2 regions of the Solibacillus kalamii genome follow, and region 1 is predicted to be linked to the other one. Evidence: riboswitches for the same ligand, from Rfam matches in the RefSeq annotation. Region 1 holds a riboswitch; the other holds the start of a gene.
The links. A riboswitch is a leader RNA that binds a small molecule or an ion and turns the genes downstream of it on or off. The one in region 1 is predicted to bind preQ1.

Region 1 (9,531 bases):
ACACCTAAAACAAGTGCTGGGAAGAAGGTACCTGTTGCAAGCGCGAATGCCCATGCAACAATTTGAGTAATGGCACCAGGTGGGTTTAATGCAATAATACCAGCCAACAGTGTTGCCACAACAATTGAAATACGACCTATTAACAGGCGTTTTTGTTCAGATGCCTGTGGATTGATGATGCGATAATAAATATCGTGTGCAAATGACGAGGATATAGAAATCATTAAACCACCAGCTGTAGATAATGCAGCTGCCATTGCGCCTGCTGCCACGAGTCCAATAACAAATACACCTAGGTTTGCAATTTCAGGTGTAGCCATTACGACAATATCATTGGCAATTTGCAGTTCTAGCCATTGAAGAATGCCATCACCATTCGTATCGGCTATCCCTAATTTACCTGTATCAATCCATGATTGAGTCCAAGCCGGTAGCTCAGCAATTTTTCTACCAGCCACTTCCGTCATTAAAATAAAGCGAGCAAAAGCTGCATAAGCTGGTGCGCTAAAATATAAAAGCCCGATAAAAACTAATGCCCATGCACCTGACCAACGAGCCGCCTTCATAGTACCTACTGTATAAAAACGTACGATTACATGCGGAAGTCCAGCTGTACCACACATTAACGTAAACATAAGAGCTAAAAACTGCCACTTAGTTCCATTTGTAAAAGGTGCAAAATACTCCGAAATACCGAGTTCCCGATCGAGTTCACCCATTTTCGTTAAAATTTCGCCATAGGAAATCCATGGTAAGGGATTACTAGTCAAATGGAATGACATAAAAATAACAGGTACTAAATATGCGATAATTAAAATCACGTATTGTGCTACTTGAGTCCAAGTAATACCTTTCATACCACCAAATGCAGCATAAAATGCAATGAGCACAACGCCGATTAGCGTTCCAATTTTCGCATCAATTTCAAAGAGACGTCCAATTACAACACCAGAACCTGATAGCTGTCCGATTGAATACGTGAAGCTTATAATAATTGTACATATAGCTGCTATTATTAGTGCTGCTTTACTATTAAAACGGTCCCCGATAAATTCAGGTACAGTATAGCGACCAAATTTACGAAGCTGCGGTGCAAGTAATATCGTTAAAAATAAATATCCGCCAGTCCATCCCATAATATAAGCCAATCCATCATAGCCAAGTAACATGATCGTACCAGCCATCCCGATAAAGGATGCTGCACTCATCCAGTCTGCCCCAATTGCCATTCCATTAAAAATTGGTGGCACCCCACGACCAGCAACATAGAAGTCCGATGTTTGTTTAGCAGTGTTATAAACTGCAATCCAAATATATAAAGCAAATGTAGCCAGTATAATTAACATTGACACTATAAATTGATTATCCATAAATTACCTCCTCTCATTAGTGATTCATCATATTGTTTGCGCCTATCTCTTCATTTCGCGCTTCACTAATCCCATACTTTTTATCAATTTTGTCCCCAACAATTGCATTTACAAAAAGTAAAATAATGAAAGTAAGCAAAGCTCCAATTGCCCCCATAAAATAGTGGAACGGGAACCCTAAAAATTGAACTTCAGTTAATGAGTCTGCAAGCGCTACCATAACAAAAGACACTAAAAACCAAATAACAAAATAAATAGCCATGTACGTATTTTTCTCACGGAAATAGGCATCAGCAACTTTTTTGTCGATTTTTTTCATCTAGACCTTCTTTCTTCAAATTTTTATCGTAAATCAAAAATAAAAAGAATTGTTTCCTTTAATGGAAGCGGTACTAAAATCACCTTAACAACCATTAAAATAATAAGTCCGATTATAGGAAAGGTGAGAGCGATGAAACGTTTTTTAATTAGTCCATAAGCAAGACAGCAAATGGAGAAAAGAATAAAGAACAGCAGCAACTAATTCCCCCTATGTCTCTAAGTTTTTTTAATGTATGTTGAAAATGTCCAGGATAAAACGACTATAGAATAAAAAAATCGAGTTGAGTAGGAATATTAAAACAGACAAGCATGAAAAATTAAAACCACCTAGAACGATGACAAATCAACGTTCTAGGTGGTATTTATTAAAACTACCCCAACTTATGAGATGGTTTATTTCCTCTTTTATCGAATATGGTTTTTCTTATAAACTTAAACACAGAATACATAATTATTAATGATTCCACGGTTTACTATGTTATATTGAAATAGTAGTATTTTTGACATCGAAAATGTTAATTAAAGATCGTTAAATCAGCATTATTGGGTGCCAAACCCATTAGAGTTCTTTAGGAACAAAGAATTCTACCGCAGCATCTCCAAGTGGGATGCTGCCTTTTTGTTTGTTTCCGAAACAATTTTACAGTTTTTAAACAATATTTAATTTGAAACTAAAAAGTTTAGAAGATATTAGTAGTTAATATCCTCTAAACTTTTTTCATATCTATTTTCTTACACACCAATAATGGTACTGAATTTTTAAGATTGCGGCAACCAAATTGTAAAGATTGTGCCTTTTTCCTTCTCACTTTTTACTTTTATTCTTCCTCTATGCAACTCAATAATGTGATAGCTCATCGATAATCCCAGTCCCAACCCGCTTTCTTTCGTTGAATGAAAAGGAGTGGATAGTTTTTCTAACGTATCTTTATCCATTCCAGATCCATCATCTCTGATTGTAATTTCAACCTCACCATCAGATTGATTTTGATCGACAGCAATTGATATATTGCCTTCAAAGTCAATGGCTTCAAAGGAATTTCGCAGGACGTTTAGAAAAACTTGCTTGATTTTATCCTTATCTACATTAATTTTATTTTTAAAAGTAGCCTGATAATGGACCTTTATATTTTTATTTTTAAAATCATTTTCCATTAACGTTAAAATATCTTCTATAATTTCATGTATACTCACTCTGGATTTAGAGACTTCTTTTGCATCTGGTTTAGCCATCATTACAAATTGCTGAACAAGATTTTTTATTCTTTCTAATTCACTGAAGATGATTCTAAAATATTCTTTTTGCTTGTCATTATCTGTTTTTAAATTCACCTTAAAGACTTCTAATAAACCTATGATTGAAGTAAGAGGATTTCTAATCTCATGAGCAAGTCCGGCACTTATCTTTCCTATTGCTGACAATTTCTCACTTAGCATAAGTTGCCTTTCTAATACGAGTCTTTCTGTAATATCTCTAAACTGGCCAAATACTCCAATTATTTGATTGGATTCATTATAAATTGGAAATGAGTCAAATAAATACGTTTTATTGGATATAGATATTTCAATATCTTCGTACTTTTTACTCCCTTTCAAAACATTTTCCATGTACCCGCCAATTACTGCGATTTCTGTAATAGGGCGATTGCATATTTCTTCTTTATTGCAAGATAATACTTTCTCAGCAAAAGGATTTATCTCAATTATTTTTCCGTCCTCATTGGTCATAATGACCCCGTTTCGACTGTTTTCCATCAGCACTTGATTTAAGATTAATAATTTCTTATTCTGCTGCTTTACTTTAACCTCTCGTTCTATAGAATCCACCGCAGACTGGAGTAATCCTGAATGGAACGAACTTGCATGATGAGCAGCCATCATCACCGAAATAGTCCCGCCTATTTTACCTAAAGAATTGAATGGTACAGAGAAACAAGCACTTTCATGTAAACAATGGAAGAAATGGTCTGATCCAATGAGTTGGACAGATTCCCCTAATTTTAGTGCCATTTCAATACTATTCGTTCCCGCCTCTTCTTCCTTTAACCTGATTCCGGTAGATAAACCTAACGATTCACTTTGGCACTTAATCATTTCATCTCCGTACAACTCAATAATGTATCCTTCATGATCAGTGATAACGATTAAAACAGCTGTCCCATCAAGTTCAGCTATTAACTTCGTCATAAATTTTCTCGCCACTGTAATGGTATCATCAAGAATCCTCTTCTTTTGTACCAACTCACTTTTTGACAATTTCCCTCCAGGAATCGGAAGTGTATAAGGATCCAATTTCCTATCGAGACATCTTTGATGCGAATTATATATATATGCATTTCTAGTTTCCATTTTTTTAAAGCCACCATTTACAATTTTTCGTAAGTTATTCAATCCAACCTATTAAGAGTACCATTATTTGTACATTTAGGTGTATGTGTTTATAAAAGTATAATAATAGAGATTCTATTATTTTTAATTGCAATTATCCCAATGGATAATCTATCAATGTCACTTACAACTCTACTCAAAATTTAGCGAGCACTATACCTTTAAATGGACCTATCTCATCATTAAAAGATGAATCTCAATTTAATTTAAACTCGCCTGAAGCAAAACAGCACTTCAAAAATTTATAGAAAAACTAGAAAACGAAGGAACCTAACAGGATTCCTTCGTTCTTTTTATTGACCGCCACTACTTATGATACGGTTCACCGTGACTTTCCTAAGTGCGATTTTTTATTTCGTATAAATTTGATTATGAATTAAGCTATTTCTTAAAACAGAAATAATTATAATTTTAAACCGATTGATTTCTATTTACATAGATATTTTTTATTACCTACTACTATCAATAGCATTTCAACAGAAGTGCGCTTTTTTTAATGGTCTTTTGCTAACTCTGCATCCATATCAATTCTGGAAATCCATTATCCTCTACTTGACTAAGATAGGGTTTTTCAGGCAAACATATTCTTGGTATGATGTTAAGGTTGTGTAATTACTATGTCACACATTTACATTCATCTAAGAAAGAGGTATTTATGCACTCCACAAAATTATCAAAGCAACATTGGTTGCTGATCTTAACACTTTCTTTATTAACATTTGTTCTCGGGACAAGTGAATTTGTTATTGTCGGAATCTTAACAGATATTTCTTCAAGTCTTAATATGACTAATGTAAAAACCGGCACACTCGTTTCTGCGTTTGCAATTACGTTTGCCATCGCTACACCACTGGTGATGTCAGTAACAAGTCATTTACCAAAGCGAAAATGGATGTTGTTTTTAATAGCATCTTTCATCATTCTAAATGCTTTGTGCGTAATTTCGACAAGCTATATCATGCTCCTTACACTACGGATTATGACAGCGATTGTAACAGGAGTTTTAATCTCTCTAGCCATGATTGTAGCAAGTGAAACCATACCGATTAAAAAACGCGGACTTGCTATTTCATTCGTTTTCGGTGGTTTCACACTTGCAAATGTCGTTGGAGTGCCAATTGGTATTGTTATCGCCGAAGAGTACGGCTGGAATGCCACTTTCATGTTAACCACTTTCCTAGGAGGATTGGCGTTTTTGGCATCCTTTTTTGTCTTACCTCATAGACTCAGCCAAGTACGCAGTTCGATACGTGATCAGTTTTCTTTATTGACCAAGCCTCGTATATTGATGGCTTTTTTCATTCCTGCACTCGGATTTGGCGCAACTTATGCAGTCTTTACATACCTTGTACCCATCTTGAAAGAAATGGGAGCACCAAATAAGTCAATTAGTATAATCTTATTTAGTTATGGGTTTATTTCGATTTTCAGCAACATCCTTGCTGGTAAAATTGCTAGCCAAAATGCAATCGGTCGCCTTCGGTTTGTTTTTCTCGTGCAAGCAGTTGTTCTTACAAGTTTATTTTGGACTACCAATCAATTTGTTTTAGGATTAATAAATATTGGATTAATGTCGTTAATGGCTATCCTTTTAACAACATCTACTCAGCTATATTTAATTGACCTTGCAGGAATTTATCAGCCAAAAGCAACAGGACTCGCCGCTTCACTAATGCCAGTGGCAAGCAACGTAGGTATCGCTTTTGGTTCTGCATTAGGTGGAATTGTGTACCATCAAGGAAATTTAATGAATGTAGCTTGGGTCGGTGGGATAATTGCCGTCTGTGCAAGTCTGCTAACTTTCTTTAGTCATCAATTAGACCAAAAACAAAATACATCAGAATAGAAATGATCAATTAACCAAAGTTAAATTAATTCTACATCGATCATTGCTACCGGTTTATATTTTTTGGCAGATAGAGATGAATTTTCAGAAACAGTTGCCAATTAAAGTGCTTACTTAGTTACAACCTATACTTTAGTAGAAAAACAGGCACAATCGCATGAAGCGAATGTGCCTGTTTCAAAAACCTTATGATACGGTTCACCTTAACTAATGTAAGTGCGGTAAAAAATACTTTAGCATATTATTACATTAATTAGGCGGACATTTTAGATAGACGCTTTTCTTTATATACTAAACCTTGCGCTAATAAAGCCGCGCCAATCATTTGCATGACTATTTTTACAATCACTTGACCAACTATAGCTGCAGGGACGGCTACCCAAGGTATAAAGCCTGCACCAATTGGACTTAATCCTACAACTACAAAAATAACCGAATCTAACAAGCCTCCTACAATTCCACTATAAAACACGCGCCACGCCATCGGTAATTTTAAACGTGTATAAATTTCTGTATCTGTCGTTTCTGCTACTAAAAATGACAAGGCTGAAGCTGCAACGATGACCAATGTATCTCCTAATAAATAGGACACCACTGCTGAAAATACTAACGCTAAGAAAATAAAGGCATATGTCTTTTTGCGGCCATATTTATTTTGAACTATGTCGCGGAAAATAAATGTCGCACCAATAAAGAATGAGCCCATCGGTACAATAAACATTCCAAATTCAAGTGGCATAAATCTCGCTGTTACGACATTTGCCGTAACAATTGATATTAAATAAAGTAAAACTCTACTCATAAAATCCTCCTATCTTAACGATTGTACATATGCTTCCATTCCTTGCAGACGAAGCTTACATGCCGGGCACTCCCCGCATCCATCCGCTATTATTCCGTTATAACATGTCAATGTTTTTTGACGTACAAAATCAAACGCACCTAGCTGATCCGCTAAAGCCCATGTCTCTGCTTTATTGATCCACATGAGTGGCGTATGTATAACAAATGATGTATCCATTGATAAATTTAATGTGACATTTAATGATTTTACAAAGGCATCGCGACAATCTGGATAGCCACTAAAATCGGTTTCACATACACCTGTCACAATATGCTTAGCGCCAATTTGGCTTGCTAAAATCCCTGCGAATGATAAAAAAACTAAATTACGGCCCGGTACAAATGTAGATGGGAGCTCGCCTTCCTCTCCTTCATTTATTTCGATATCGTCACGCGTTAAAGCATTCGGTGCTAACTGATTCAAGAGCGACATATTTAAAATATGATGTCGTACGTTCAACTCCTGTGCAATATGTTTAGCACATTCAATTTCTAGTGCATGTCGTTGTCCATAATCAAAAGTTACAACTTCTACCTCTTTAAAGTTTTTTAAAGCCCAAAACAAACACGTTGTACTATCTTGCCCGCCACTAAATACAACAACGGCTTTATCATGTTTCATTATCTTTCCCCTCTCTTTGCAAGCAAAATTTATTGATTGAAAAAATTACCGATTATCAATTTTTTCAGGATATAAATCATGATTCATTAAACGATAGTTTGCTATTTCTTCATATTTCGTACCTGGACGACCGTAGTTACACCATGGATCGATTGAAATACCTCCACGTGGCGTAAACTTTCCCCATACTTCAATATAGCGAGGATCTAAAAGTTTAATTAAATCATTCATAATAATATTTACACAATCTTCGTGGAAATCACCGTGGTTGCGGAAACTAAATAAATATAATTTTAACGACTTACTTTCCACAATTTTTTTATCTGGAATATATGAAATATACATTGTTGCAAAATCCGGTTGCTGCGTAATCGGACAAAGACTTGTAAACTCTGGGCAATTAAATTTCACAAAATAATCACGGCCTACATGTAAATTGTCAACAGACTCTAATACTTCTGGTGCATATGCAAATGTGTAACTCACGTTTTGATTCCCTAATAATGTTAAATCTTCTAATCCTTCTGTTTGGTGACGACCAGACATAAAAAAACCTCCTTAAGCTAATACCGTAGTATTCCAAGGAGGGCTAACTGTAACAACTATAAACAAACTATTAGAGGCATAAAAAAAAGCCACATCCGATATGGACATGGCGTAATATACATGTATCCATAGTTTTTTATAGAGGGTATCAGCTATGAACCTCTCCTGACAACTCAGGTATTTCATTATTTTTCATTTTATAATACATATTGGTATATGTAAATCAATATTTTAAAAATTTTGCTTTTCTTAAACAGTTAGAATTCACTTCATACTATATTCAAGCACACTTAACATTTTACCATAATTTTACAGCCCCGAATTACACCCCTCTTTTATTTCCCCAGATGAGGGTATGCAGCTGTGGCAGTACTTTAACATCGTTTAATTGTTCATCCATCATCACTTGATCAATGAGCATTTCATACTTTGCCAATAGATAGTTTGCTAATTGGCCAGTGTCTAAAGAGGTAATGTCATCATTTCCGACTTGTAAATAAAGTGGAGTGTCTGGGTATCGTCGATGTACTTCTTTGGCATACTCATAATCCTCTTGATTAAACACTACGATTTTTAGCGACATTTGCTGATTACCATTTCGAATTTTCAACTTCTCTAAAATATGAGACAGCATCAAAAAATCTGTGGTCATACCTGAGCTAGGTGGTTTTGGCGAAATTGTCAATTCATCGATATCGTATAGCCAATCCTGCCACTTACTTCCTTGCGTCTCTACCCCAATTTTTATATTATTTTTTTTCAAAATGGCAATCAGTGCACCTAAGTTGTAAAGAAGTGCTGGATTTCCTCCTGAAATTGTGACAAACGAAAACCTATTTCCACCAAGACGTTTTAACTCCATCCAAATATCCTCCGCCGTCATTTGCACGATTAAATGCTTGCCGCTTCCATCCCATGTAAATGACGAATCGCACCAAGAACAGGCATAATCACATCCAGCTGTGCGTACAAACATCGTCTTCTGACCTATTACCATACCCTCGCCTTGAATTGTAGGACCGAAAATTTCGATTACAGGGACTTTACTCAACTTCCATCCATTCCCTTCTTGCTTCAGCATAGCTCGTAGGCGTTTCATATAGCTTAATAAACTCTACACGTGCACCATCATAACGTTGCTCCTTTTGCAAAGCTTCATGTAACTTTTCATAAATCCAAACAACAATATTTTCAGCTGTTGTATTCATCGGTGGTAGCGTTTCATTGATATAATGATGGTCCAAATATGTTTCGATTTGCTTCCACATTTCCTTAATATCCCCAAAGTCAATCATCAATCCTCGATCGTCCGTATAACCGCTTAAGCCTAAAATCACACGATACGTATGTCCATGTAGATTTTTACACTTTCCCTCATAGTTATGTAAATGATGCGCGGCGTCAAACGTAAACTCTTTACTCACAAGCACACGTTTTGCATGATACTTTAATTGACTTCTTTTAATATCTACATCCATTTTTTGTAGCTTATCGACAATTCTAAAATCTGGCATACGTTAAAATCTCCTCCAGCATATAAATATAAAAACTCCCTCGTAAAATGTTTCCGACACTTTCCAAGAGAGGTTGCTACG
Region 2 (9,531 bases), on a different contig from region 1:
ACAGCGCTTGTCATTATGGGGATCAGTCAAAACGTTTTATTATCACTTGGTATGGTCGGTGCATTATCAATCGTTCGTTTCCGTACACCGATTAAAGATCCGATGGATTTAATATTCCTGTTTTGGTCAGTAGTAGTCGGAATTTTATGTGGTGCAGGATTTATTCCTTTAGCGGTAATCGGTTCAGTCATTATTGGAGTAGTCATCATTGTTTTCCAAAATAAAATTGTAATCGAAAATCCGTACTTAGTTGTAGTACGTTTTGAGCATGAAGAAACGAATGCAGTAATTGAAAGATTGTTGAGAGAAGCTTCAAAACGTTATTTACTAAAATCAAAATCGGTGATGAATGATGAAAAAATGGAAGTCACATATGAAGTACGCTTAAAAGGGAACGATGCTGCTTTCGTATCAACTTTATCAAAAGTAGAAGGTGTGTCATCAGCGGTAATGTTAAGCTATGACGGCAACTTCACAGCCTAAAAACAAGGAGTGTACTAATGAAAAAAACTTTAATCGGTATCACAATGACGGCTTCATTTTTGTTGGCGGCATGTGGTAATACAGATAACGAGATTGTCGCAACAACGGCTTACGGGGATATTACAAAATCCGGATTTTATGAGCAAATGAAAGAAATAGCCGGAACAACTCTTTTAGAACAAGTCGTAATTGATAAAATTTTAACGGATCAGTATGAAGTATCGGACAAAGAAATAGAGGAACAGCTCGAAACGTATAAAGAAATGTACGGAGAAAGCTTTGAATCGGCTTTGGCGACGAATGGCTATACAGAAGAAACATTCAAGGACACAATACGCTTCCAATTGCTCCAGCAAAAAGCGATGGAAGATGTTGAAGTAACAGAAGAAGAAATCGAGACCTATTATGAGCAAGGAAAATATGAGCTACATACACGCCACATTTTAGTCGAGACGGAAGAAGAGGCGCAGCAATTGTATGAGCAGATTTCGGAAGGGAGCGATTTTGAATCGGTTGCTAAAGAAAGCTCGCAGGATAGCGAAACAGCTGAAAACGGCGGCGATCTAGACTGGCTGTCAATTTCTGATATGGAGACAACTTTTGCAGATGCGGCATATGCGTTAGAAACTGGAGAAGTATCAGAGCCGGTGGAAAGTACTTTAGGCTTTGAAATTATTCAGCTAGTAGATAAACGTGAAGGGAAAGACTATGGTTCACTGGAAGAGCAAAAAGAAGAAATCAAAAAGACATTGATAGAGCGAATAGTTGCAAATACAGAGTGGGAAACAGTAGAAGCCCGTTTGTTGAAAGAAGCCCACGTTAAAATTAAAGATGCTGATTTTAAAGATGCATTTAGCGCAACATTAAATGAAGAAGAGTAAATGAAAAATAAAAACGGGAACGCATATTAACGAGCGTTCCCGTTTTTAACTGTATTTCCTTTAAAAAAGCGTTTAATCAACGCTAGGCCAAGATTAAAGAGGAAAATGATCAGTGCAACTCGAAAGAAAGCAACGAAATATTGCCAAGCAGTTGTACTTTCAATAAAAAGGTTCGGCATATTATCGACTAATGCGTAAATAAAATAACCCGCCAGTCCAATAAAAAACAAACCGGCAAAAAAGTCCTTTACATTCATTTTGAACCTCCACTAATTAGGATTTAATTAAAGGATACCATATAAAGGAAATGTAATATATAGAAGAAAGCAGGATGCAAAAGAGCTGAATTGAATAGGAGAAAATCTCCTATTCACCAAGTCGTTGCATCCTCTTAACAAGTAGTGATTAAATCACGGCCGATTTCTTCGTCGCCTGTACAAGTGCTTCGATTGTTGCCCAGTCTTGCTCAGCGAGTGCCGTAACAATTTTACTGCCGACAATTACGCCATCCGCAATGTCGCCGAAGCTTTTTACATGTTCCGTCGTAGAAATACCGAATCCTGCTAACACCGGAATATTGCTCGCTGCTTTCAAGTTTGCAAAGTGCCCGGCAAGTTCCGCGGCGAAGCTTGCACGTTCACCGGTAATACCATTTACCGTAACGGCATAAACGAAGCCTTCACTTGCTGCGGCTAATTTCTTAATACGTTCAGGTGGGCTCATCAATGATACGAGCTGGACAAGCGCAATGCCGTTTACCTTTAAAGCATCATGCAATAAAGCACTTTCTTCATAAGGCATATCCGGTACAATCAGTCCTTGAACACCACCGCGTTTTGCATCCTCTGCAAATGCTTCAATTCCATAAGCTAAAATCGGGTTTAAGTACGTCATGACAACGAGCGGAATATGAATTTCCTGTGCAAAGCTTTGCAGTTCAGCCAGTACTTTTTTCAATGACACACCGTGTGCAAGTGCACGTTCACCGGCTTGTTCAATCGTTGGTCCATCTGCTACAGGATCTGTAAATGGAATACCGACCTCAATTGCGGAAACCCCGATTTGCTGCAGCTTTAAGATAGTAGGTTTTAAAGTTTCAAGCCCGCCATCGCCTGCCATAATATAGGGAACAAATGCTTTATCACCTGTTGCTAATACGTCTTCAAGCTGTTTTTGCAATGTCATTTCAAGCCACCTCCAAGTTTATCCATTAATGTATGAACATCTTTGTCTCCACGTCCTGATAAGCAAACAACAACAATTTCATCAGCAGGACGGTTTTTGGCAAATTGACTTGCATAGTATACGGCATGCGCGCTTTCCAATGCCGGTAAGATTCCTTCCGTTTCACATAAAAGCTTCACACCTTCAAGTGCCTGTTCATCTGTAACGGATGGGTAGGCAGCACGACCTGTTTCATGTAAATGACAGTGCTCAGGTCCAACTCCCGGATAATCAAGTCCCGCTGAAATTGAATGGGCTTCTTGAACAAAACCGTTATCATCCTGCAATAAGTACATGAACGCACCGTGAAGGACGCCTGTTTTTCCAACATGAATTGCTGCCGCATGCTTGTCGGTATTAACACCGGAACCTGCAGCTTCCACGCCATATAATGCAACATCCTGATCTTCCACGAACGGATAGAACATTCCGATCGCATTACTGCCGCCGCCAATACAAGCAATAACTGTATCCGGAAGACTTCCTTCCTGCTGTAAAATTTGGGCACGTGTTTCATCCCCAATAACACGCTGGAAATCACGGACAATTGTAGGGAAGGGGTGTGGCCCAAGTGCTGATCCTAAAATGTAATGCGTATCTTCTATATGAGTAACCCAGTGACGCAATGCTTCATTAACCGCATCTTTTAATGTTGCGGAGCCTTTTTCTACTGCAACAACTTTTGTCCCGAGCAGCTCCATACGGAAAACGTTCAGTTGCTGGCGGCGTACATCTTCTGCCCCCATATAAACGATACATTCCATATCAAGCAATGCACAAGCAGTTGCCGTTGCGACACCATGCTGACCTGCCCCTGTTTCAGCGACAATTTTTTTCTTCCCCATACGCTTTGCTAAAAGTGCTTGGCCAATCGCATTATTTATTTTATGTGCGCCAGTATGATTTAAATCTTCGCGCTTTAAATAGATTTTTGCACCGCCGACTTTTTTTGTTAAACGCTCCGCAAAATAAAGGGGAGTTTCCCGTCCGACATATTGCTTTAAATAATAGTCAAGTTCTTCCTGGAAAGAGGGGTCCTTTTTTGCTTCCTCATATGCAAGCTCCAATTCCTCAAGTGAAGTCATCAATGTCTCGGGCACAAATTGACCACCGAATCGCCCGAAGCGTCCTTTTACTGTCGTCATAAAATCAACTCTCCTTTTGCTGTTTCAATAAAATTCGTAATCGCTGCTGAACTTTTTCGACCATCTACTTCTACACCACTTGAAACATCTACCGCAAATGGCTCGACAAGCATAATCGCCAGTCCAACATTTTCATTATTTAATCCACCTGCCAAAATAACCTTTTCAAGCGGGATTTTCATTTTATCGAGGAGCATCCAGTCAAAGGATTTTCCGCTCCCTCCACGGAAGTCACTTCCAGGCGCATCAAACAAATAGTAGTCCACATCATATGTCGCCGCACGCATCACATCCTCTTCACCACGAATCGAGAACGCTTTAATTGCCGGCAGTCCGATCCCCTGAATTTGTTCGGGTGTCTCGTCCCCGTGATACTGGATATAATCGAGTCCGACTTCTTTTGCAATTTGACGAATAGTGGCTGACTCTTCATTGACAAAAACCCCGACTTTCTTGACCGTACTCGGAATTGCCTTTGCCAGTTCCACTGCTTCCTCTACTGTAATGCGTCGTTTACTGGGCGCAAACATAAATCCGATAAAATCAGCACCTGCTTTGACCGCTGTTTCCACATGTTCGATTTCTTTTAATCCGCAAATTTTTACTTTTGTCATCGATTTTCGCCAACCTTTGCTGTTATGTCGATTTGTAGGGCTTTAAGTGATTTTTTGACGTTTCCGCTGCGCATTAATGCCTCTCCGACTAATATTCCTTTTGCGCCAGCATTCGCCACAAACTGTGCATCTTCCGGACCTGAAATGCCGCTTTCACTAATAAAGGCAATCGGTGATGGGGGAAGAAGCTGCGCAATTTCAAGTGTTGCTGAAAGTGAAACATCGAATGTTTTCAGATTCCGGTTATTTACCCCGATGATGTTTGCCCCAATGGCAAGGGCACGCTTTAATTCCTCGGCATCATGTACTTCAACGAGCACTTCAAGCTGTTTTTCTGTTGCATAGGCGTGTAGGGATTTCAGCTGAACGTCTGTTAATGCTGCGACAATCAACAGTACAACCGATGCGCCGGCAGCTTTTGCATAGTCGATCTGCACTTCATGAATGATGAAGTCTTTACATAAAACCGGGATGTTCACAGCATTCGCAACTGCATTTAAATCCCCATAGCTTCCTTTAAAAAATGCGCGCTCTGTCAATACGGAAATACAGGCAGCACCTGCTTCTTCATATTGTAAAGCTTGCTCAACAGGGTCGACTTCTGTCGCAATATCACCTTTGGAAGGGGAGGCACGCTTCATTTCCGAAATTACTTGCAATGAATTGGCTGACATCAATGTTTCATATAAAGAAGGTCGGGCCTTATCAATTGATAAAAACACAGGCTTTGTCGAAAGCAATTGTGGCAGCTCAGTCTTTTTTTGGTCAATAATACGGTCTAAAATCGTCATTTTACGGGTTCCTCCTGCAACTGTTTTTCGCTGTAAGCAACGATATTTTCTAACTTTTCATAAGCGCGTCCGGACAAAATGCTGTCCTTCGCCATATCGATTCCTTCCTTCATCGTCGCGGCAAGCCCATATGCAAAGAAGCCAATGCCGGCATTTAAGAGAACCGTATCGAAATACACGCTTTGTTTTCCTTTTAATAAATCACGCATAATGTCCGCATTTTCTGCAGGAGTGCCGCCGCGTATGGCAGAAAGTGGCTGTGCGGCTAAGCCCACATCTTCAGCGCGCAGTTTAAATGGAATCATATCCCCGCGGTCTAACAGCACAAAAGTATTTTCACCATCCAGTGAAGCTTCATCCATTCCTTGTGCACCAGATACGACGATTGCACGCTCACGTCCAAGCATATGGAGCACTTCCGCATAATCCATCGTGAAGTTCGGTCGGTTAATGCCGACAAACTGTGTTTTTAATGGAACAGGGTTTGTCAGGGGGCCGACTAAATTGAAAATCGTTGGCTTTCCGATTGCCTGTCGCACTTCACCGATCCGTTTTAATTTTGGATGCATATTCGGTGCATGTAAAAAGGCGATACCATGTTGTTTGAGTAATTCGGATGTTTGCTCGATATTCGGCAATAGCGTAATGCCAAGTGCCTCTAACACATCCGAACTTCCTGAAGCACTTGATACTTTTCTATTGCCGTGCTTCGCTACCGAAATGCCTCCACCTGCCAATACAAAAGCGGAAGTCGTACTAATATTGAAGCTTTGAAGTCCGTCGCCACCTGTGCCACAATTATCGATATAAATGCCTTCTGGTACGTCGACGGCCACGGCATGTGATTTCATTACAGAAGCTAAACCTGCAACTTCGTGTGCTGTTTCACCTTTTGCACTCATGGCTGTTAAAAAAGAGGCGATCTGTTCTTTCGGTGTTTGCTCATTAAAAATAAGCTGTGCCGCCTGCTGCATTTCCTCAAAAACTAAGTGCTCTTTTCGCTCAATCTGTTCAATGTATGGAAGTAAAGACATGTTCATCATCCTTTCAGTAAAGAGTGGAATGGCACTTCTTCATCTGCTTTCGAATGAAGCTGAGCGACATTTCCTTGAATTATTATCGTCTGTTCAGGTGTTGTGAAATCGACTTGCCCATTAAAGCCGATATAGCCGATCAAGCCTTGTGCTGGTAATAGCCCTTTCACGACATCGATTGCATGAAGGGTAGGGCTTAACGTACCTGTTGTAACATTGGCAAGTTGTTGCACTGAATTTTCCGTACTATAGCGTTCAATTGACGGTGCATCATTCGTAACGGAAATATTTCCGTCTTTTACTTGCATGTAGTTTGATTGTGACGTACCGATTACTGTGCAATCATCAAATTCGACATAGTACATATATGGTGCAGCGTGCTCAATGCGCATTTTTCGATAAAGAGAAAGGGCGTCACCTGTAAATTGTGCGCGATAACGTTCATTTTCATCTTTTTCGACATGTTGCAATGTGTAGGCTGACTGTTCAGGTGTTGGTGTTGTAAACAGCTGTTCAATCAATTGATTAATGTTTGGCTCTACTTGCTCTGCTTCAATATTTGTATGGAAAACAGCGATTTCATCTGTTAAATGATCAAAAATAACGAGTGTATCGTAAACGTGAAACTGCAGTTCAGGCAATGGCTTTTGCAATGCATGAATATAGCCAATCCCGCCACCTGTAAACGGATATTCCGTATGTGACGAGATACGCGGCATCGCTTGTTTTAAGAGTTGGATCAGTTCGCCTTCATATGTGTAGGCTTTTTTTGAATGATGCGTATGATCTAAGAGCTTATCATCTGTCCCGATATATGTTTTGCGGGGATTGACCCCGATGAACGAATAGCGTCCATTACCATCATATTTAGAGGAACTTTCCAATAAAAACTTCCGTTCACCTTGCAATCGCTGGAAAATAGAAATCGGTGTCAGTAAATCCCCATTTACTTTTTTCATTGATGTACGAAAATGTTGCTGAACTACCATTTGAAACACTCCTTTTTTGAAATAAACTACGCCTTTACGATTCGGATTATTTAGCAATCTTGTAATTATAGTTTGCTGAATAAAAAAAAATCGCCCTCAGCAAAAGAATTAACTTTTGCTGAGGACGATCTGCACCGCGTTGCCACCTCGTTTGAAGCATGCCAAAAAAGCCATGCCTCCACTTAAACCTGATAACGGCAGGGTACCGTCCACCGACTAGCGCCAGCAGCTTTCATAAGGCCCATTCACATTTACCTTTTGACGTATTTTCACCATCCATACGCTCTCTGGACAAAACAATAAATGCTACTTTTCTTATTCAACAATTTACTCAACTAAGCTCAACTAAACGAAAACGGTGGTCGCGCTCCCGCAACCTGCTACCGTAAATAATAATTTAATATGCTTTATTCTAACACTGAAAAACGAAATGTCAAACAATTCTAAAATGTTTTCGCTAAATAAAAAAACCAGCTGGCGTTTAAAAGACAGCTGGTGAAACAATCGATATTAAATTAATTTTTTGAAATTCAATCGTTTATTTAAAGTGTACATAATCGGTGCTCCAACCGCCAATACAACAAATTCGCCAAATGCTACAAACAGCCAAGTTTCCCAGAACGGGAAGCCGAGTACAATATTCAGCTGTGCTGCAATGATAAACATTGTAAACGTAAATAGCGTTGTATTAATGATCAGACGAGCCCAAATATTTTTCACAAACTTACAAATGAATATGAAAATTCCCAGTGTAATAATCGTATGTCCCACACCGAATATTAAGTCAATTGGACCGATTGAAGACAGCAGGAAATTGGAAATAAATACACCTAAAACAACACCTAACATATAGCGCGGGTTAAAAGCGACTAAATGGTTAAAAATTTCGGCAATACGGAACTGTACTTGCCCAAAGCTAATTGGTGCAACAAGCATTGTGACAGCAATATACAATGCTGCAATAATGGCACTCGCTGCAATAAACTTTACTTTCATATGAAATTCCTCCTAGTTTTTTAACGTGGGATGGTTACGAACCACGCAAAGCAACTGCAATCATAGCAATATTGAAAATAAAAGTAAAGATTTATAGGTCTTTTTTTTCAATAATTGTTCAAAAAATTTACAAAGAGTAAAAAGTTCAACAAACCCCGCCGCATAGCGGTTTGAAGTGTAGCAAGTAAATTTTAAAATAAGGCGCATTACCTAGAATAAATTCAGAATATTCTAAATGTTATTGACTATCTAAATATGACGCGGTAATATTATTCCAACACACTTCATCCAAATGAAGTTCGGCGCTTTAAACCGATAAAGTAAACTAGGGGGAAATAAGATGAGAAAAAACTTAATGAAGCTGTCCTTTTTATTATTCGGGCTTCTTTTATTATTAGCTGCTTGTGGCGCGGAAGAGAGCGAGACATCTTCGAATGAGACAACAAATGGCGAGGCTGTAGATACAGCTAATGCAGATAGTGAAAAAACATTTAAAATCGGGACAACACAAATTGTTGAGCATCCATCATTAGATGCAGCAAAAGAAGGGTTTAAAAAAGCAATTGAAGATGCAGGTATTAAAGCAGAATACGTAGATAAATCAGCAAACAACGATAACAGTGCGAACATGACAATCGCCCAGCAGTTAGTCGGGGATAATGTAGATCTGATTTTCGCGAACTCAACACCTTCAGCACAGGCGGCAAAAAGCGCAACTTCCGATATTCCGGTTATCTTCACATCGGTAACGGATGCAGTAGGTGCAGAATTGATCGAGTCAATGGCAACACCTGGTGCTAACGTAACAGGTACGATTGATTTACATCCGGAAACAATGCCGAAAACAGTTGCTTTCCTAAAAGAATTAGGGGCAAAAAATGTAGGGATGGTATTTAACGCTGGTGAGCAAAACTCAGTTGCACAAATTGCGGCAGTAAAAGAAATTGCAGCAAAAGAAGGCGTAACGATTGTGGAAGCAGCGGTATCTGCTTCATCTGAAGTACGCCAGGCAGCAGAATCATTAGTAGGAAAAGTAGATGCATTTTATATTATTACAGATAATACTGTTGTATCGGCACTTGAATCTGTAATCGAAGTAGCAGATGCAAACAAATTACCGCTAGTTGTTGGTGAGCTTGATTCAGTAGAGCGAGGCGGTTTAGCAGCATACGGTTTCGAATACTACGATATCGGCTATGAAGCAGGGCAAATGGCGGCACAAATTTTATTAGAAGGCAAATCACCTTCAGAAGTTCCAGCTGCTTACCCGGCAAACTTAAAATTAGTAATCAATAAAGCAACAGCAGAAAACCTAGGCTTGGAAATTAAGCCTGAATGGGAAGCCGAAGTACAATAATTCACTTTATCAAAAAA

Region 2: another riboswitch for preQ1. It lies ahead of CBM15_RS03255 (QueT transporter family protein); the one in region 1 lies ahead of queF (preQ(1) synthase).

Annotation. Positions count from the first base shown of each region.
Region 1 is NZ_NHNT01000009.1:108,781-118,311, forward strand. It holds gene CBM15_RS13390 (sodium:solute symporter family protein) at 1-1,370, opposite strand, end outside; gene CBM15_RS13395 (DUF4212 domain-containing protein) at 1,387-1,689, opposite strand; gene CBM15_RS13400 (ATP-binding protein) at 2,451-4,082, opposite strand; gene CBM15_RS13405 (MFS transporter) at 4,735-5,925, shown strand; gene CBM15_RS13410 (VUT family protein) at 6,179-6,727, opposite strand; gene queC (7-cyano-7-deazaguanine synthase QueC) at 6,737-7,390, opposite strand; gene queF (preQ(1) synthase) at 7,436-7,936, opposite strand; PreQ1 riboswitch class I at 8,059-8,105, opposite strand; gene queE (7-carboxy-7-deazaguanine synthase QueE) at 8,259-8,987, opposite strand; gene queD (6-carboxytetrahydropterin synthase QueD) at 8,980-9,450, opposite strand.
Region 2 is NZ_NHNT01000001.1:695,429-704,959, reverse strand. It holds gene CBM15_RS03300 (DUF4956 domain-containing protein) at 1-483, shown strand, start outside; gene CBM15_RS03295 (peptidylprolyl isomerase) at 501-1,364, shown strand; gene CBM15_RS03290 (sulfate permease) at 1,391-1,621, opposite strand; gene trpA (tryptophan synthase subunit alpha) at 1,770-2,549, opposite strand; gene trpB (tryptophan synthase subunit beta) at 2,546-3,733, opposite strand; gene CBM15_RS03275 (phosphoribosylanthranilate isomerase) at 3,730-4,347, opposite strand; gene trpC (indole-3-glycerol phosphate synthase TrpC) at 4,344-5,138, opposite strand; gene trpD (anthranilate phosphoribosyltransferase) at 5,135-6,172, opposite strand; gene CBM15_RS03260 (metal ABC transporter ATP-binding protein) at 6,178-7,161, opposite strand; T-box leader at 7,279-7,493, opposite strand; gene CBM15_RS03255 (QueT transporter family protein) at 7,672-8,157, opposite strand; PreQ1 riboswitch class I at 8,164-8,208, opposite strand; gene CBM15_RS03250 (ABC transporter substrate-binding protein) at 8,498-9,514, shown strand.